4 regions of the Pantoea sp. GABEPS69 genome follow, and region 2 is predicted to be linked to each of the others. Evidence: riboswitches for the same ligand, from Rfam matches in the RefSeq annotation. Region 2 holds a riboswitch; each other region holds the start of a gene.

Region 1 (4,851 bases), 370 kb from region 2:
AGCGGCGCTGCCGTGCGGCAGATCGCCTTGCGGCAACCAAAGTTTCTGTTCATGGCTGACAATCCACCATCCAGCGTCTACGCTTGAGATCTCATGTTGCATCTAATCGTCATCCTTAGCGTCTTATCGATACGCTGAAGTCCTGATGTTAAGTGTGTAGACAAACAACTATACCCTAAATCGTCCAGCTTGCAGGCGGCACCAGGCCAGCCGCAGCGTGACGGGAAGGGAACCTTCTTTACATGGAGTCAGATATGCTTAACCAGTTAAACGTCCTGACCGAGCGCGTAGGTGGCAGCAACGAACTGGTAGACACGTGGCTGGACGCCCGTCGCCAGCTTCTTGTTTCTTATTACCACCTGGTTGGGCTGAAGCCTAACAAAGAGGCGCTCACGACGTTAGACGAGCAGGCGCTCGACAATTTTTGTCACGGCCTGGTCGATTACCTTTCCGCCGGTCACTTCAGCATTTACGAGCGCATCATCAACGAGATGGAAGGCGACAGCCCGATGATTGCCGCTGCGCAGGTCTATCCGCCGCTGGAAGCCAACACCGAGCGCCTGATGCAGCTCTATGATGGCCATCTGCAGCAGTCGATTGACGACGATAACTGCGTCGATTTTCAGCTGGCGCTGTCGGAAGTCGGCGAAGTGCTGGAAGCGCGCTTTACCCTGGAAGATAAGCTGATCCAGCTTGCGTGGGACAACAGCCTGGTGCGTGCGCCGGTGGCTAACGACAGCACGCAGCTGTCGCGTCCGGCTTAAGGTTAGCCAATTGTAAATCGCTTGTTATTCTGAAGCGGTCCTTCTATGCTGAACGGGTTTTCGACGTTATCGTCGAAAACCCGTTTTGTTTTTGTGCAATATGCACTGGCGTTTTAAGCGTAACGTGCGCAGCCAGTTCACGCTCGGACAGCGCGCAGGGACGGGAGCATACTGAAGTATGTGACCGTCACGAGCACTGCCCAGTGCGCGAAATGGCAAGCTAAGTAGCTTAAAACGTAAAACGAAATCTTGTCGGAGTGCCCCCTGGGCTGAGACCGTTAATTCGGGATCCGCGGAACCTGATCAGGTTAGAACCTGCGAAGGGAACAAGAGTAAACATCATCAGTACGCTGGCGATTTTGCCTGCCGTTTCTGTTACTCCTTCCGAACTCCGGACAAGCAACGTTCCCCCTCAACAGGAAAATTGCTATGTCTATGACCAAAACCAACCGACGTGAACAGCGCGCTCAGGCGCAGGCCTTTATTGAGGCGCTTCAGAGCGGCGTCGCCTTTCCCAACTCGAAACGTATCTGGATCCAGGGCAGCCGCGCCGATATTCGCGTGCCGATGCGCGAGATCCAGCTCAGCCCGACGCTGCTCGGCGGCGATAAAGATCGTCCGCGCTATGAAGAGAATGAGGCGGTGCCGGTCTACGATACTGCCGGTCCCTACGGCGATCCCGATGCCGTTATCGACGTACAGCGCGGGCTGGCAAAGCTGCGCGCCGACTGGATTGCCACACGCGACGATAGTGAGGTTCTGACGCACACCAGCTCGCGCTATACGCAGCAGCGTCTGGCCGATGACGGGCTCGATCATCTGCGTTTCGAGCGGCTGCCGCAGCCGCGACGCGCAAAAGCGGGGCGGCGCGTCACCCAGCTTCACTATGCCCGTCAGGGCGTCGTCACGCCGGAGATGGAGTTTATCGCGCTGCGCGAGAATATGGGCCGCGAACGCATTCGCAGCGAAGTGCTGCGTCAGCAGCATGCCGGCCACGGCTTCGGCGCGCAGCTGCCGGAAAACATCACCCCTGAGTTCGTGCGCCAGGAAGTGGCCGCCGGACGCGCCATTATTCCCGCGAATATCAACCATCCCGAATCGGAGCCGATGATTATCGGCCGCAATTTTCTGGTCAAGGTCAACGCCAACATCGGCAACTCGGCGGTCACTTCCTCTATCGAAGAAGAGGTGGAGAAACTGGTCTGGTCGACGCGCTGGGGCGCCGATACTGTGATGGATCTCTCCACCGGGCGCTATATTCATGAAACGCGCGAGTGGATCCTGCGCAACAGCCCGGTGCCCATCGGCACCGTACCCATCTATCAGGCGCTGGAAAAGGTCAACGGCGTTGCGGAAAATCTCGACTGGGAAGTGTTTCGCGACACGCTGCTGGAGCAGGCGGAGCAAGGCGTCGATTACTTCACTATCCACGCCGGCGTGCTGCTGCGCTATGTGCCGATGACGGCGAAGCGCCTGACCGGCATCGTATCGCGCGGCGGGTCGATTATGGCGAAGTGGTGTCTGTCGCATCACCGCGAAAGTTTTCTCTATACGCACTTTCGCGAAATTTGCGAAATCTGCGCCGCCTACGACGTTTCGCTGTCGCTTGGCGACGGCCTGCGTCCCGGCTCAATTCAGGACGCCAACGACGAGGCACAGTTCGCCGAGCTGCGCACGCTGGGCGAGCTGACGAAGATCGCCTGGGAGTATGACGTGCAGGTGATGATCGAAGGTCCCGGCCATATTCCTATGCAGATGATCCGCCGCAATATGACCGAGCAGCTGGAGCACTGTCACGAAGCGCCGTTCTATACGCTCGGCCCGCTAACCACGGATATCGCGCCCGGCTACGATCACTTCACCTCCGGCATCGGCGCCGCGATGATCGGCTGGTTCGGCTGCGCCATGCTCTGCTACGTTACGCCCAAAGAGCATCTCGGCCTGCCAAATAAAGAGGACGTTAAGCAGGGGCTGATTACCTATAAGATCGCCGCCCACGCGGCGGATCTGGCGAAGGGGCATCCCGGCGCGCAGATCCGCGATAACGCCATGTCCAAAGCGCGCTTTGAATTCCGCTGGGAGGATCAGTTCAATCTGGCGCTCGATCCTCATACCGCGCGCGCCTATCACGACGAAACCCTGCCCCAGGAATCGGGTAAAGTGGCACACTTCTGCTCGATGTGCGGCCCCAAATTCTGCTCGATGAAAATCAGCCAGGAAGTGCGCGACTATGCAGCCAGCCAGGCCGAAGCGCAGCCGATCGCCATCGGTATGCAGCAGATGTCTGAAACCTTTCGCCGCCGCGGCGGCGAGCTTTACCACTCAGTCGATGCGCTGAACGAGGAGAAACGATGAACGCCCCTTTCCCTGCTACCGCCTCGCGCTTAGGGCTCTATCCGGTCGTCGACAGCGTGGAGTGGATTGCGCGACTGCTGGAGGTCGGCGTGCGCACTATCCAGCTGCGTATTAAAGATCGGGAGGATGAAGCGGTAGAGCCTGCGGTTATCGAGTCGATCGCGCTCGGCAAGCGTTACAACGCCCGTCTGTTTATCAACGACTACTGGCGGCTGGCAGTTAAGCACCGCGCCTACGGCGTGCATCTGGGTCAGGAGGATCTGGATGTCGCGAACCTGAACGCCATTCGCGAGGCGGGCCTGCGGCTGGGCGTGTCGACGCACGACGACCACGAGCTGGATCGCGCGCTGGCGATACGCCCTTCCTATATCGCGCTGGGACATATTTTCCCTACCGAGACCAAGGCGATGCCCTCCGCGCCGCAGGGGCTGACCGAGCTTCAGCGGCATATTGCGCGGCTTAAGGGCGTCTCAACCGTGGCGATTGGCGGCATCAGCCTGGCGCGCGCGCCGGCGGTGCTGGCGACCGGCGTCGGCAGTATCGCCGTCGTCAGCGCCATTACCCAGGCGCCGGACTGGCGCGCTGCAACCCAGGCGTTGCTGGCGCTGGCGGAGCCGCCGCAGGCGTAACGCGGGACGCGCCGCGCAAAAAGCGGCAACATCCTGCAACAGCGGTAAAAAGTGTGGAAAACGGCGCGCAGCGACAGGCTTTCTCGCTCGCGCCGTAATTCTGCTGCGCTACAGTGACTTTCGCCGGGTCTGTTGCCCGGCCAGGGCCGGAACCTCCCCTTCACCTCTCTGGCCCTGCCTCAACTATTTAGTCAGGAGGGTGTCATGCTGCAGGGAGTGTGGAGAGTGTTCGCCCGCGCAGGCGGCTATCGCGCGCTCGACCGCCTGACCGACTTTTGCCAGCGCCTGTTCCACACGGTCGTCCGGTGTTACGGCGAAGCTCAGTCGCAGGCAGTTGCGATATTTTCCCGACGCGGAAAAAAGCGAGCCGACCGCAATCTGAATATGCGAATCGCGCAGTTCGCGATTAAGCCGCACGGCGTCAAACGCTTCCGGCAGTTCAACCCACATCATAAAGCCGCCCTGCGGACGCGAGACGCAGATGCCGCAGGGAAAATAGTGACGTACCCAGCAGCTGAAGCAGTCGTAGTTGCGCTGATAAAGCTGACGCATACGCCGCAGATGCGGCTGATAGTAGCCCTGGCGAATAAACTCCGCCATCGCATGCTGCGCCAGGGTGTTGCTGGAACCAGTCGCAATATATTTCATATGCAGCACGCGATCGCGATAGCGTCCCGGCGCAACCCAGCCGATGCGCAGGCCAGGCGCGACCGTTTTCGAAAAAGAGCTGCACAGCAGCACCCGGCCGTCCAGATCGAGCGATTTCAACGTGGCGGGCCGCGGATACTCCCAGGCCAGCTCGCCGTAAACGTCGTCTTCAATCACCGCTACGTCAAAACGCTGCGCCAGCGTCAGCAGCGCGCGCTTACGCGCCTCCGGCATAATAAAACCCAGCGGATTGTTGCAGTTAGGCACCACCATTACCGCTTTGATTGGCCACTGCTCAAACGCCAGCTCCAGCGCCTCCAGACTGATGCCGGTGACCGAATCGGTAGGGATCTCAATGGCGCGAATGCCGAAGCCGCGCAGGGTCTGCATAATGCCGTGAAACGACGGCGACTCTACCGCGATGATATCGCCCGGCTCGCATACCGCGCGGATCG
Region 2 (4,851 bases):
GCCAGGGCGAAAGCCAGCTGGTTACGCTCAGCGAACTGGCCGAACGGCTGCACTGCTCGCGTCGCCATATGCGCAACCTGCTGAATGCGATGCAGGAGGCGGGCTGGCTCACCTGGCAGGCCGAGGCGGGACGCGGCAAGCGTTCGCAGCTCAGCTTCTGCTACACCGGCCTGGCGCTGCAGCAGCAGCGCGCCGAGGATCTGCTGGCGCAGGATCGTATCGATCAGCTGGTGCAGCTGGTCGGCGACAAGGCGGAGGTACGCCAGATGATCCGCGCCCATCTCGGCCGCAGCTTCCGCCAGGGCAAACATATTCTGCGCGTGCTCTACTACCGCCCGCTGCTTAACCTGCTGCCCGGCTCGCCGCTGCGCCGCTCCGAAACCCATCTGGCGCGGCAGATTTTTAACGGTCTGACGCGTATAAATGAGGAAAACGGGGAAGTCGAGGCGGATATCGCCCATCACTGGCAGGCGATATCGCCGCTGCACTGGCGTTTTTACCTGCGCCCGGCGATCCGCTTTCATCATGGCCGCGAGCTGGAGATGGCGGACGTCACGTCGAGCCTGGAACGCCTGCGCCCGCTGCCGCTCTTCTCCCATATTCGACGCATCGATTCGCCCGCGCCCTGGACGCTGGATCTCCATCTCAGCGAACCGGACGACTGGCTGCCCTGGCTGCTCGGCAGCGTCAGCGCCATGATTCTGCCGCGCGAATGGCCGCAAATGCGCGACTTCGCGCGGCATCCCGTTGGCACCGGCCCCTATCGCGTGGTGCGCAACCAGCAGAGCCAGCTGAAGATCGAGGCGTTTGACGACTATTTCGGCTTTCGCGCGCTGATTGACGACGTCTCAATCTGGGTACTGCCGGAGATCAGCGACGAACTGGTCTACTCCGGCGTGCGTCTCCAGGGCGCCGCCGAGGATGAAAAGTCGGAAGAGAGCCGCCTTGAAGAGGGCTGCTATTTTCTCCTGTTCGATCAGCGCTCCGCCCTGGGACGCGATGCCGACGTCCGGCGCTGGCTCTGCCATTTGCTGAATCCCATCGCGCTGCTCAACTATGCCGAGGCCGGCTATCAGCGCTACTGGTATCCTGCCTACGGCCTGCTGCCGCGCTGGCACCACCGCCGCGATTTGACGCCAGCGACCAGGCCGCCCGGTCTGGAGAGCCTGACGCTGACCTGGTACAGCCAGCACGTCGAGCATGAGGGCATCGCCAATGCGCTGCGCCCACTGCTGGCGCAGCACAATGTGCGGCTAATTACCCGTGCAGTCGACTATGAAACCTGGCATCAGGGCGAGGCGGAAAGCGACGTCTGGCTCGGCAGCGTCAACTTCACTCTGCCGCTGGAGTATGCGCTGTTTGCCCAGCTCTACGAGATCCCGCTGCTGCATCACTGTCTGCCGCTCGACTGGGAACAGGACGCCGCGCGCTGGCGGCGCAAAGCGCTGCCGCTCGCCGAATGGAGCAAGCGGCTGCTCGACGCGGATGGTTTGCATCCGCTGTTTCATCACTGGCTGCTGCTGGAAGGTCAGCGCAGCATGCGCGGCGTGCGGCTCAATACGCTTGGCTGGTTCGACTTTAAATCCGCCTGGTTCGCGCCGCCGACGCTGTGACGCTTTCCCCCTGGCGCCGAAATGTCTAGAATGAGCCGTTCTCAACGGGGTGCCTGCGAAAGGCTGAGAAAAACCCGTCGAACCTGATTCGGTTAATACCGACGTAGGGATTTGAGAGGCTGCTACGCTCAGATCCTTTGCGACTCATAACAACTCTCCCCTGGAGCGCAAAGTGGTTAAACAGATTCTCCCTCTGCTGATGTTGCTGTCCGTGCCGGCGCTGGCGGCAAAACCAGCCCTGACCGTCTACACCTACGACTCCTTCTCCGCCGAATGGGGCCCCGGCCCGGCGGTGAAAAAAGCCTTTGAAGCGCAGTGCGGCTGCGAGCTGCGCTATGTGGCGCTAGAAGATGGCGTCTCGCTGCTGAACCGCGTGCGCATGGAAGGCAAGAACAGCAAGGCCGACGTGGTGCTCGGCCTCGACAATAATCTGCTGCAGGCGGCGCAGCAGACCGGCCTGTTCGCCAAAAGCGCGGTCGATCTCCATAACCTGACGCTGCCGGGCGGCTGGCAGGATCAAACCTTCGTGCCCTTTGACTACGGCTACTTCGCCTTCGTTTATGACAAAACGCGCCTTAAAAACCCGCCGACCAGCCTGAAAGAGCTGGTGGAAAGCCCGGAGAAATGGCGCGTGATCTATGAAGATCCGCGCACCAGCACGCCGGGTCTGGGCCTGCTGCTCTGGATGCAGAAAGTCTACGGCGACAGCGCGCCGCAGGCCTGGCAGAAGCTGGCGCAAAAAACCGTTACCGTGACCAAGGGCTGGAGCGAAGCCTACGGCCTGTTCCTGAAAGGCGAAGGCGATCTGGTGCTAAGCTATACCACCTCGCCCGCCTATCACCTCATCGAAGAGAAAAAAGAGAACTACGCCGCCGCGCCGTTTGCAGAAGGTCACTATTTGCAGGTTGAAGTCGCCGCGCAGCTTGCCGGCAGCAAGCAGCCGAAGCTGGCGCAGCAGTTTATGCAGTTTATGCTGACGCCCGCCTTCCAGAACGCCATCCCGACCGGCAACTGGATGTATCCGGTCATTAAAAGCGAGCTGCCAGCGGGTTTCCAGACGCTGAGCGTGCCGCAAACCGCGCTGCAGTATAGTCCGCAGCAAGTGGCGCAGCAGCGCCCAGAGTGGATTAACGCATGGCAACGCGCCGTCAGCCGCTAATCCCGCTGTGGATGGTGCCGGGCAGTGCCGCCGCGCTGCTGCTGTGCGGCGTGGCGCTGCTGGCGTTCGGCGCGCTCTGGGCCAGCGCGCCGGCAGGCGACTGGCGTGGGCTGCTGCATGATAGCTATCTGCGCCACGTGGTGCGCTTCTCGTTCACCCAGGCGCTGCTCTCCGCCCTGCTGTCGCTGCTGCCCGCGATCCCGCTGGCGCGCGCCCTCTACCGCAGGCGTTTTCCCGGCCGTCAGCTGCTGCTGCGCCTTTGCGCCATGACGCTGGTGCTGCCGGTGCTGGTGGCGGTCTTCGGCCTGCTGACGGTCTATGGCCGCGTCGGCTGGCTGGCGCAGCTCTGCCAGCTGTTCGGCATCGACTACCGCTTCTCGCCCTATGGGCTGCAGGGCATTCTGCTGGCGCACTGCTTTTTCAACCTGCCGCTGGCGACGCGCCTGATGCTGCAGACGCTGGAGAATATTCCAGGCGAACAGCGTCAGCTCGCCGCTCAGCTCGGACTGCGCGGCTGGCACTTATTCCGCCTGCTGGAGTGGCCCTGGCTGCGCCGACAGCTGCTGCCAACCGGCGCGCTGATTTTTATGCTCTGCTTCGCCAGCTTCGCGACCGTGCTCTCGCTGGGCGGCGGCCCGCAGGCCACCACCATCGAGCTGGCGATTTTTCAGGCGCTGAGCTACGACTACGATCCCGGCCGCGCCGCGCTGCTGGCGCTGATCCAGCTCGCCTTCTGCCTGACGCTGGTGCTGCTGAGCCAGCGCTTCAGCAAGGCGATTCCGGCAGGCAGCGCGCAGCTGCGCGGCTGGCGCGATCCGCACGATTCGCGGCGCGCGCGCATCGGCGACGGCCTGCTTATCGCGCTGGCGCTGCTGTTGCTGCTGCCGCCGCTGCTGGCGGTGATCGTTGACGGGCTGCGCGGCGTCTCGGGCGGCGCGCTGGCGCAGCCGGCGCTGTGGCAGGCGACGCTCACCTCGCTGCGTATCGCCCTCGGCGCGGGCGCGCTCTGCGTCACGCTTACCATGATGCTGCTGTGGAGCAGCCGCGAGCTGCGCCTGCGCCAGCGCCTGCTGCCTGCGCAGGTAGTGGAGACCAGCGGCATGCTGATCCTGGCGATGCCGGGCATCGTGCTGGCGACCGGCTTCTTTTTACTCTTCAACGCCACCACCGGCCTGCCAGACTCGCCCGACGGACTGGTGATTTTCGCCAACGCGCTGCTCGCCATTCCCTATGCGCTAAAGGTGCTGGAAAACCCGATGCGCGACAGCGCCGAGCGCTATTCGCACCTGTGCGCGTCACTGGGGATCGCTGGCTGGAACCGACTGCGGCTCATTGAGCTGCGCGCGCTGAAGCGTCCGCTGGCGCAGGCGCTCGCCTTCGCCTGCGTGCTCTCTGTCGGCGACTTCGGCGTGGTGGCGCTGTTCGGCAGCGCAGACTTCCGTACTTTGCCCTTTTACCTTTATCAGCAGACCGGCGCCTATCGCGGCGCCGACGGCGCGGTTACCGCTCTGCTGCTGTTAGCGATCTGTCTGCTGCTGTTTACCCTGATGGAAAAATTACCTGGCCGCCATGCTGACACTGACTAATCTGACCTACCTCTACCAGCATCTGCCGATGCGTTTCAGCTTCAGCGCCGAACGTGGCGAGCGGCTGGCGGTGCTCGGCCCCAGCGGCGCGGGCAAAAGTACGCTGCTTAGCCTGATCGCCGGCTTTCTACCGGTGAGCCAGGGCGCGCTGCGCATCGACGGTGCGGATCACGCCCATAGCGTGCCGTCGCAGCGTCCGGTATCGATGCTGTTTCAGGAGAACAACCTGTTTCCGCACCTTAGCGTGCAGCAGAACATGGCGCTGGGTCTGCATCCGGGACTGAAGCTGAACGCCGCGCAGCGGCGGCAGCTGGAGGAGATTGCCGATCAGGTGGGGTTGAGCGATCTGCTGACGCGTCTGCCGGGCCAGCTCTCCGGCGGCCAGCGCCAGCGCGCGGCGCTGGCGCGCTGTCTGCTGCGCGACCGACCGGTGCTGCTGCTGGACGAACCCTTCTCGGCGCTCGATCCGGCGCTGCGTAACGAGATGCTGCAG
Region 3 (4,851 bases), on a different replicon from region 2:
CAGAACATGGCGTAGACGTTGGTTTTAAACGTGGCGTCGAAGTCTTCGGTGGAGAGGGTACGAATAGACTCGTTAAACTGCTGACGGCCAGCGTTGTTGACCAGAATATCCAGTCCGCCCAGCTTCTCGACAGCCTGTTTTACCAGCGACTGGCAAAAGGCTTCGTCGCGGATATCGCCAGGGATCGCCACGGCTTTGCGGCCTTCCGCTTCAATCAGCTTAATCACTTCTGCGGCATCGGACTCTTCTTCCGGCAGATAGTTAATGGCCACGTCAGCGCCTTCACGGGCATAGGCGATAGCCACAGCGCGGCCGATACCGGAGTCGCCGCCGGTGATCAGCGCTTTACGACCGGTCAGACGGCCTGTGCCGCGATAGGTGGTTTCCCCATGGTCCGGAACCGGATCCATTTTGCTGGCAAGACCGGGCACGGGTTGTTTCTGCCCTGGAAAAGAGGGTGTCGGAAATTCAACCGGGACGAGTGTTTTGTCGTTTTGATTACTCATGCTTAGCTCCTTGCACATCGTTTTCGGATAATAATAAGCCTGGCACATATGTGAGGTTTGTCACATTTAATTTCGCTGGAGCTTATTAAATCCACCTGTATAGGGATCAGCATTAATAATAAGATGCCTTTTGGCTTTTCAGGGCGAGCAGCGAAAATTTTTTTGCTCTGGCTATTTAAATGACGGTTTAATAAACAGTTTATATAACCTGCACTTAGTTGAGACTGTTACGCTTTTTCGATGTTGATTCTGTATAAATAACATTTAATATCAATGTATTAGATATTAAAGATGTTTTTTATGATGCGCTTTTATATCGCTTTATTTTGGCCTGGTTTTTTTAGCTCCGCCGCTTTTTCTGACGGGCGATGAGCCCCCATGGCAGGACGAAAAATTATATTCATCCTCGCTAAGCAAAGCGGGAAATTAGTTTGTTCAGCGCTCGCGTCGAGATAGCGAAAAAATCAGGCGCATATTTGTGCTGCGTGCCAGTCTCATAAAGGCAGAATACGCTGTATTTATTGTGGTTTCCCACCGCCCGCGCCGCGCGTCTGCGTTACCCTTAACGCTCACTTTCTGCAACGGGCAAATAAGGAGCGCGACGTGAGCGCGTCGACGGGAATTTCACTCAAAATCATGGCGACCCTTAGCTCGACGCTGATGCTTGCCTGCGTAAAAGGTCTGGAGGGCGCGCTGCCGGTGGGAGAAGTGATCTTCTTTCGTTCGCTGGTGGGCGTAATGCCGCTGCTGGTATGGCTAACCTTTCAGGGCGGCATTATCCAGGGCATCAAAACCCGCAATGTGAAAGGGCATATCGGTCGCGGTCTGGCGGGCACCTGCAGCATGTACCTGAGCTATCTGTCGCTGATTTATATCTCACTGACCGACGCCACCGCTATCAACTACGCCGCGCCGCTGTTCACCGTGCTGCTTGCCGCCATAGTGCTGCGCGAAAAGGTGCGGCTGAATCGCTGGCTGTCGGTAGCGGCCGGTTTCGCGGGGATCGTCATTATGCTCTCCGGTCACCTGTCGCTCAGCGGCCCGCCCAGGCTGACGGTAGCCAGCCTGGCCTCTTCCGTCGGCGTCTTGCTGGCGCTGCTCTCTGCGCTCTGTACGGCGGGCGCGCTGATTCAGATCCGCTATCTGAGCGGTAAAGAGAAGCCGGGCGCGATCGCTTTCTGGTTCACCGCTATGACGGGCGCGACATCGCTGCTGACGCTGCCGTTCGGCTGGCGCCTGCCGCAGGGCGAGCAGCTGCTTCTGCTGCTGGGGTGCGGCCTGTGCGGCGGACTGACGCAAATTTTGTTGACGCTGAGCCTGCGCTACGCAGATGCCTCGCTGCTCGCCCCGTTCGATTACAGCTCGCTGCTCTGGTCGGTCATTATCGGCCTGATTTTTCTCGGCACCTTGCCAGAGAAACTCACGCTGATCGGCGCCAGTCTGGTGGCGTTTGCCGGCATTTACGCGGTTTTAAGCGAGCGACGTCAGCGGCGCCGGGCCGCGGCATTGGCGCTGACCGCCCGCAGCGAAACCGCCGATTTAACGCCTGATTAACACACCGTACTTGACGTCGGGCAGGCAGTTGCCCTACAACTAATGGCCGTCGGGGGAGTCTCGCCAGAGAGACTGAGAGGCTAATAGCGCAGCGCGCGGTTTAGCGACCCTTTGAACCTGACCCAGTTGATACTGGCGTAGGAAGACTCGTATCTCATTATTTTTAGCCTCTGTGAGATGCCTGCCGCGCGAGCCTGCTCACTGCTCACGCTTTTTCCCTTCACGTATCACGGGTCGTCAATATCGAGGCCTGCGTGAACATGACTCTTTTTCAAACCGTTTTCTCTATCAGGTGCGCGCCATGAGCCGCTGGTCAGTCATCGGCAGCGGCGTCGCCGGCTTATGCGTCGCGACGCTGCTGGCTGAACAGGGCGAAACGCCAGAGGTGATCGTCAGCGACGAAATGCCCGCGTCGCACTGGGCGGGCGGCATGCTGGCGCCCTTTTGCGAAGGGGAGAGCGCGCCTGAACAGGTTATCGAGCTGGGGCAGCGCGCCGCCGGCTGGTGGGCGCAGCGGGTCGACGGCGTCGCGCGTCAGGGCACGCTGGTGGTGGCCGCGCCGCGCGACGCCGCAGAGCTGACGCGCTTCGCCCGCATGACGCGACAGCATCAGTGGCGCGATCCTGCACAGCTTGAGCCTGAGCTGGCAGGGCGCTTTGCGCGCGGCCTGTTTTTCCCCGACGAAGCGCATCTTAATCCGCGCGACGCCATGCGCCAGCTGCGCGCCAGCCTGGAAGCGCGCGGCGTCGTTTTTCACCGCGGCAAACCACGCGGCACGGTTATCGACTGCCGCGGCATTCACGCCGCCGCTCGCCAGCCTGATCTGCGCGCGGTGCGCGGCGAGATGCTGATCCTGCAGTGCGATGAACTCCACTTCTCCCGTCCGATCCGGCTGCTGCATCCGCGCTTTCCCTGCTATCTGGTGCCGCGCGCCGACGGCCTTTTTATGCTCGGCGCCACCATGGTCGAGAGCGACGACGCTAGCCCGATCAGCGCCCGCGCCATGATGGAGCTGCTCGGCGCCGCCTGGAGCATTCATCCGGCGCTGGCCGAAGCGCGCATCGTCGAGAGCGGTACGGGACGGCGTCCCGCCTATCGCCATAACCTGCCGGAAGTACGCTATCAAGACGGCGTTTTCTCCCTTAACGGCATGTATCGTCACGGTTTTTTGCTCGCGCCCGCCATGGCGCAGCAGCTTATGCAACTGCTTAGTCAGGAGTCGAATGATGCAAATCGAACTTAACGGTCAGAGAGTGGAAACCGAAGCGGCGACGGTCGCCGCGCTGCTGCAGGAGCGGCAGATCGACGCCGCCTGCGTCGCCAGCGCCTTTAACGGTGAGTTTTTGCCGCGCGCGCAGTATGAGAGCCAGCGGCTGGAGGCGGGATGCCGTCTGGAAGTGCTGTCGCCGATGCAGGGAGGCTGAACCATGTTTTACGGCTTTGTTCCCCGTTCGCGTTTTCTGCTCGGCACCGCAGGCTATCCGTCGCCCGATATTTTGCAGCAGGCGATCTGCGCCGCAGAGGCGGAGATCATCACCGTCAGCCTGCGGCGCGAAGGCAGCCAGGGCGGCGCGTTTCGCGAGCTGCTCAGCCAGCTCAACCGTCGCGTGCTGCCCAACACCGCCGGCTGTCACAGCGTGAAAGAGGCGGTGACCACGGCGCATATGGCGCGCGAACTCTTCGGCACGCCCTGGATAAAGCTGGAGGTAATCGGCAACGCCGACACGCTGCAACCCGATCCCTTTGCCCTGGTGGAAGCGGCGCGCATTCTCTGCGCTGACGGCTTCCAGGTCTTTCCCTATACCACCGAGGATCTTATCGTCGGCGAAAAGCTGCTGGAGGCGGGCTGCGAAGTGCTGATGCCCTGGGGGGCGCCCATCGGCTCTGGCCAGGGGCTGCGCAATATCGAAGGGCTGCGCAGTTTCCGTGCCTGGTTCAAAGGGGTGCCGCTGGTGATTGACGCCGGTATCGGCGCGCCGAGCCAGGCGGCGCAGGCGATGGAGATGGGCTTCGACGCCATTCTGCTCAACACCGCGGTGGCGAAAGCGCAGGATCCGGCGGCAATGGCGGGCGCCTTCGCAAGCGCGATTCGCGCGGGGCATCAGGCGCATCAGGCGGGCATGATGGAGCGGCGCGATATGGCCGCCGCGTCGACGCCGGTGTTCGGTCTGGCGCAGTTTAGCTAACGGGACAACATAATGAATCGTTATCAGCGGCAGCAAATGCTGCCGGAAATCGGCGAAGCGGGACAGCAGCGGCTGCGCACCGCGCGCGTGCTGGTGGTCGGCGCGGGCGGGCTGGGATCGACGCTGTTGCCGCTGCTGGCGGGCGCGGGCGTCGGCTATCTGCGCATCTGGGACCCTGATCAGGTGGAGCTGCATAATCTGCATCGGCAGACGCTCTACACCGAGGAGGATGTCGGTCAGCCAAAGGCGCTTTGCGCCGCGCGCGCGCTGGCCGCCCGTAACCGCGACTGCATTACCGAGGCGCGACAGCAGGCGCTGCGCGCCAGTACGGTCGAGCAGGCGCTGTCGCAGGTGGATTTGGCGATCGACGCAGCGGACAGCTTCGCCGTGACCTATACGCTCTCCGACGCCTGTCGGCCGCGCAACATTCCTCTCATCAGCGCCTCGGTGCTGGGTCGGCAGGGCTATGTCGGCGGTTTTTGCGGCGGCGCGCCGGGCTATCGCGCCCTGTTTCCCCGACTGCCCGCTTCCGCCGCCAGCTGCGACACCGCGGGCGTGATGGGACCGGCGGTGGCGACGCTGGGCGCGATGCAGGCGCAGATGGC
Region 4 (4,851 bases), 2.0 Mb from region 2:
GGCGCGCTGACCCGCAACTTCGAAATCATGCGCGAAGCCGAAGGTCTGGCTGACCGCGGTACTTTCATCGTTGACCCGGAAGGCATCATCCAGGCGATCGAAATCACTGCTGAAGGTATCGGCCGCGACGCGTCTGACCTGCTGCGTAAAGTGAAAGCCGCTCAGTATGTCGCTTCTCACCCAGGCGAAGTTTGCCCGGCTAAATGGAAAGAAGGCGACGCAACCCTGGCTCCGTCTCTGGACCTGGTTGGCAAAATCTAATTTCCACACCGGCTTTTCGATCTTCTCTATCGGGTGCTGCGGCACCCGATTTCTTCTGACAGGAACTCACTATGCTCGACACAAATTTAAAAACCCAGCTCAAGGCCTACCTTGAGAAATTAACCAAGCCTGTTGAGTTGATCGCCACCCTGGACGATGGCGCCAAATCAGCGGAAATTCGCGATTTGCTGGCGGATATCGCAAGCCTGTCTGAAAAAGTCAGCTTCCGCGAAGAGAACGATCGTCCGGTGCGTAAACCCTCTTTTCTGATCACCAACCCTGGCTCGCACAGCGGCCCGCGCTTTGCCGGTTCGCCGATGGGTCACGAATTTACCTCTCTGGTGCTGGCGCTGCTGCAGACCGGCGGCCATCCGTCGAAAGAGACGCAGAGCCTGCTTGACCAGGTGGCCTCGCTGGATAGCGACCTGCATTTCGAAACGTACTATTCGCTGTCATGCCACAACTGCCCTGACGTGGTGCAGGCGCTGAACCTGATGGCGATTATCAACCCGCGCGTCTCGCACACGGCGATTGACGGCGGCATGTTCCAGAATGAAATTACCGAGCGCAACGTGATGGGCGTGCCGGCGGTCTACCTGAACGGCAAAGAGTTCGGTCAGGGCCGCATGAGCCTCGCTGAGATCGTCGGCAAGGTCGACACCAATGCCGATAAGCGCGCGGCGGAAGAGCTGAACAAGCGCGACGCCTATGAAGTGCTGATCGTCGGCAGCGGCCCGGCAGGCGCGGCGGCAGCGATCTACTCGGCGCGTAAAGGCATCCGTACCGGCCTGATGGGCGAGCGTTTCGGCGGCCAGGTGCTCGACACCGTAGACATTGAAAACTACATCTCCGTGCAGAAAACCGAAGGCGCTAAGCTGGCTGGCTCGCTGCGCGCCCACGTTGACGACTACGACGTTGACGTGATTGATACCCAGAGCGCTATCAAGCTGATCCCGGCAGCGAAAGAGGGCGGCCTGCACGCGATTGAAACCGCCTCTGGCGCAGTGCTGAAATCACGCAGCATCATCATCGCCACCGGCGCGCGCTGGCGCAACATGGGCGTGCCTGGCGAAGATCAATATCGCACCAAAGGCGTTACCTACTGCCCGCATTGCGACGGCCCGCTGTTTAAAGGCAAACGCGTCGCGGTTATCGGCGGCGGCAACTCCGGCGTTGAAGCGGCTATCGACCTGGCGGGCATCGTCGAACACGTGACCCTGCTGGAGTTCGCCGGCGAAATGCGCGCCGATCAGGTGCTGCAGAACAAACTGCGCAGCCTGAAAAATGTCGATGTGATCCTGAACGCGCAGACCACGGAAGTTAAAGGCGACGGCAGCAAAGTTACCGGCCTGGCCTATATCGATCGCAACAACCAGACGGCGCACGACATCGCGCTGAGCGGTATCTTCGTGCAGATCGGTCTGCTGCCGAACACCACCTGGCTGGAAGGCGCGGTAGAGCGCAATAAAATGGGCGAGATCCTGATCGACGCGAAATGCGAAACCAGCCTGAAAGGCGTATTCGCGGCGGGCGACTGCACCACGGTGCCGTACAAGCAGATCATCATCGCCAGCGGCGAAGGCGCGAAAGCCTCCCTGAGCGCTTTCGACTACCTGATCCGCACCAAACCGGCTGAATAACGTTTTGCGATAGCCACGCAACGGCCCCGGGACCTCTGTCTCGGGGCTTTTTTTTAATAGCCCGCGCACGACATCAGCATCATCCACACCGGCGTGGTCACCGCCGCGAATAGCGTAGAAAACAGCATGCTTGCCGCCGCCGGGCCGGTCAGCACGTTGAACTTCTGCGACATCAGATAGACGTTGACGCCGACCGCCATTGAGCCGAGCAGCACCACAACCCGACTCTCCAGCGGCGGCAGATGCACCAGCCAGGCGATCGCCCAGATGGTCATCGGCTGTAAAATCAGCTTAAGCAAACAGATGGTATAGCTTTCGCGTAGCCCGTCGCGCACGCGATAGTGCGCCAGGCTCATACCGAGCGTTACCAGCGAAAGCGGCGCGGCGATAGAGCCGAGCATGCGCAGCGGTTCGGCGGCGATCGTCGGCAGCGGCTGTTTTAAAAAGCTCCAGGCGGTGCCGCTGAGGATGCCGATAATCAGCGGATTCTTCGCCACGCTGAGCAGGGTATGGCCGATGCCTTTCAGCGAGAAGCTGCCCTGTTTCGCCCACTCCACCGAGAGCGTCAGCAGCGTCCAGAGGATCAGACTGTTGAACACCAGCACCAGCGCCACCGACGGCAGCGCCTGCGGGCCGAGCAGCACCGTCGCCACCGGAATGCCGAGCATCACGTTATTGGAGAAGATGCCGCCGAGCGCGAAAACCGTGCCCGCGACGCCGTCGAGCTTAAACAGCCGCGCGCCCAGGACGCGGCCGAGGATAAATATCAGTAAGCAGCTGCCGAAAAAGGCCAGCAGCAGCCGCACATCCACCGGCGGGCTTTTGTAGAAGTCGCTCATTACGCGGAACAGCATGCAGGGCAGGGCGACGTTGAAGACAAAGCGGTTCATGCCTTCGCTGATGGTTAGCGGCCATTTGCCAACGCGCGTCAGGGCGTAGCCAAGAAAAATCAAAATAAACAGCGGAGCGGAAAGGTAAATCTGATGGGTAAGGGTATCAAGCAAGCCAGGCATAGCGCGTCTGTTATCGGCATCAGGTAACATCAGCCTAACATGATGTTGCGAAAAGCGTCACCTGGCAGCGCATTCTCTAGCCCAGCCAGCGTCGCGCCTGCGCGTCGCTGATATCGCGATAATAGACGCGATGCAGCGTCTGGTCGCAGCTTCTGCAGCGGGCAGTAATATGAGTAGAAAAATAGCTTCTGCCATTCGGGGCAATGGCATTGGCACGAGTAATTACAACATCCTGCCAGTGGTGCCAGTGCGGGATAAGCGAGAGCAGTTTCATCAGGTTCCTCTGAAACGGATAGCCAGGATTAAACAGCATGGTTTGCGGGCCCGGAGCATTAGGCTTGTTTTTCGGCCGCCACTGGTTGATCGAGATCATGCTGAACCGTGCTAACTGGTAATACCTCTTAAGAGGTAGGTATATTGCTTTCGTTTGCCGCCTCTCCTATGCTGCTGGCGTAACATTCGACTCGGGGTGCCCTTCTGCGTGAAGGCTGAGAAAAACCCGTATTACCTGATCTGGATAATGCCAGCGTAGGGAAGTCAGATGCCTGACCGCATTCGCCTTCTTGCTCGCCGGTTGGGAGTTATGATGATCCGCCAACCTCAACGTTTTTCCGATGCGCACTTCGCGCCCGTTCTCGCCCGCTTCGTTCAGCGCCAGCCGCTGGTGCACTGCATGACCAACGACGTGGTACAGAACATCACCGCTAACGTCCTGCTGGCGCTCAACGCCTCGCCCGCCATGGTGATCGATCCTGAAGAGGCCGCGCAGTTCGCCGCCGTGGCCGACGCCTTGCTGATCAACGTCGGCACGCTGACCCGCGATCGCCGTGACGCCATGCTGGCGGCGGTGCAGGCCGCCGACGCGGCGCAAAAGCCCTGGGTGCTCGACCCGGTCGCGGTCGGCGCGCTGCGCCTGCGCACTGAGTTCTGCCAGCAGCTTCTTGCCCTGCGGCCTGCCGCCGTGCGCGGCAACGCCTCTGAAATTCTCGCGCTGGCGCAGCAGGGCGCAGGTGGACGCGGCGTGGATACGCAGCACCAGTCGGAAGCGGCGCTGGAGGCGGCGCGCGAGCTGGCGCGGCAACATCAGACGCTGGTGGCGATTAGCGGCGAGGTTGACTACGTCACCGACGGCACGGAGACGCTGAGCGTACCCGGCGGCAGCGCGCTGATGACGCGCGTGGTCGGCACCGGCTGCGCGCTCTCCGCCGTGGTGGCCGCCTTTTGCAGCCTGCCTGGCGACCGGCTGAGCAACGTCGCCAGCGCCTGCCGCGTCATGGCGCTGGCGGGCGAACGCGCCGCCGCGCAGATTGCCGCACCCGGCAGCTTCGCCGCGCTGTTTATCGATGCCTTGTGGCAGCTGGCACAGGAGGCGCGCGCATGAAGCGTATCAACGCGCTGACCATTGCCGGCACCGATCCCAGCGGCGGCGCCGGCATCCAGGCCGATCTCAAGGCCTTTTCGGCGCTCGGCGCCTATGGCACCAGCGTCATTACCGCGCTGGTGGCGCAAAACACCTGCGGCGTGCAGTCGGTTTATCGTATTGAGCCAGACTTTGTGGGCGCGCAGCTTGATTCGGTACTCAGCGACGTGCGCATCGACACGGCGAAAATCGGCATGCTGTCGGAAACCGCCATCGTGCAGATCGTGGCGGAAAAGCTGAAACGAGCCGACATCCCTTTCGTGGTGCTGGATACGGTGATGGTGGCGAAAAGCGGCGATCCCTTGCTCTCGCCTGACGCTATCGCCAGCGTGCGCGAGCTGCTGCTGCCGCAGGTCTCGTTAATTACGCCCAATCTGCCGGAGGCGGCGGCGCTGCTGGAGTGCGCGCCGGCGCACAGCGAAGAGGCGATGCTGGAGCAGGGCGAAGCGCTGCTGGCGCTCGGCTGCCAGGCGGTGCTGATGAAGGGCGGCCATCTCAGCGACAGCGAAAGCCCGGA

What was found. A riboswitch is a leader RNA that binds a small molecule or an ion and turns the genes downstream of it on or off. The one in region 2 is predicted to bind thiamine pyrophosphate.
Region 1: another riboswitch for thiamine pyrophosphate. It lies ahead of thiC (phosphomethylpyrimidine synthase ThiC); the one in region 2 lies ahead of thiB (thiamine ABC transporter substrate binding subunit).
Region 3: another riboswitch for thiamine pyrophosphate. It lies ahead of PVE98_RS19985 (FAD-dependent oxidoreductase); the one in region 2 lies ahead of thiB (thiamine ABC transporter substrate binding subunit).
Region 4: another riboswitch for thiamine pyrophosphate. It lies ahead of thiM (hydroxyethylthiazole kinase); the one in region 2 lies ahead of thiB (thiamine ABC transporter substrate binding subunit).

What each region holds. Positions count from the first base shown of each region.
Region 1 is NZ_CP118618.1:3,777,334-3,782,184, forward strand. It holds gene nudC (NAD(+) diphosphatase) at 1-102, opposite strand, end outside; gene PVE98_RS18360 (Rsd/AlgQ family anti-sigma factor) at 255-764, shown strand; TPP riboswitch at 1,008-1,107, shown strand; gene thiC (phosphomethylpyrimidine synthase ThiC) at 1,194-3,119, shown strand; gene thiE (thiamine phosphate synthase) at 3,116-3,748, shown strand; gene PVE98_RS18375 (PLP-dependent aminotransferase family protein) at 3,932-4,851, opposite strand, start outside.
Region 2 is NZ_CP118618.1:3,406,007-3,410,857, forward strand. It holds gene sgrR (HTH-type transcriptional regulator SgrR) at 1-1,613, shown strand, start outside; TPP riboswitch at 1,649-1,741, shown strand; gene thiB (thiamine ABC transporter substrate binding subunit) at 1,786-2,772, shown strand; gene thiP (thiamine/thiamine pyrophosphate ABC transporter permease ThiP) at 2,748-4,358, shown strand; gene thiQ (thiamine ABC transporter ATP-binding protein ThiQ) at 4,342-4,851, shown strand, end outside.
Region 3 is NZ_CP118619.1:22,373-27,223, forward strand. It holds gene PVE98_RS19975 (SDR family oxidoreductase) at 1-506, opposite strand, end outside; gene PVE98_RS19980 (DMT family transporter) at 1,110-2,060, shown strand; TPP riboswitch at 2,102-2,221, shown strand; gene PVE98_RS19985 (FAD-dependent oxidoreductase) at 2,362-3,303, shown strand; gene thiS (sulfur carrier protein ThiS) at 3,287-3,484, shown strand; gene PVE98_RS19995 (thiazole synthase) at 3,488-4,246, shown strand; gene PVE98_RS20000 (HesA/MoeB/ThiF family protein) at 4,259-4,851, shown strand, end outside.
Region 4 is NZ_CP118618.1:1,343,877-1,348,727, forward strand. It holds gene ahpC (alkyl hydroperoxide reductase subunit C) at 1-261, shown strand, start outside; gene ahpF (alkyl hydroperoxide reductase subunit F) at 333-1,901, shown strand; gene PVE98_RS06425 (AEC family transporter) at 1,955-2,914, opposite strand; gene PVE98_RS06430 (hypothetical protein) at 2,991-3,188, opposite strand; TPP riboswitch at 3,370-3,466, shown strand; gene thiM (hydroxyethylthiazole kinase) at 3,501-4,295, shown strand; gene thiD (bifunctional hydroxymethylpyrimidine kinase/phosphomethylpyrimidine kinase) at 4,292-4,851, shown strand, end outside.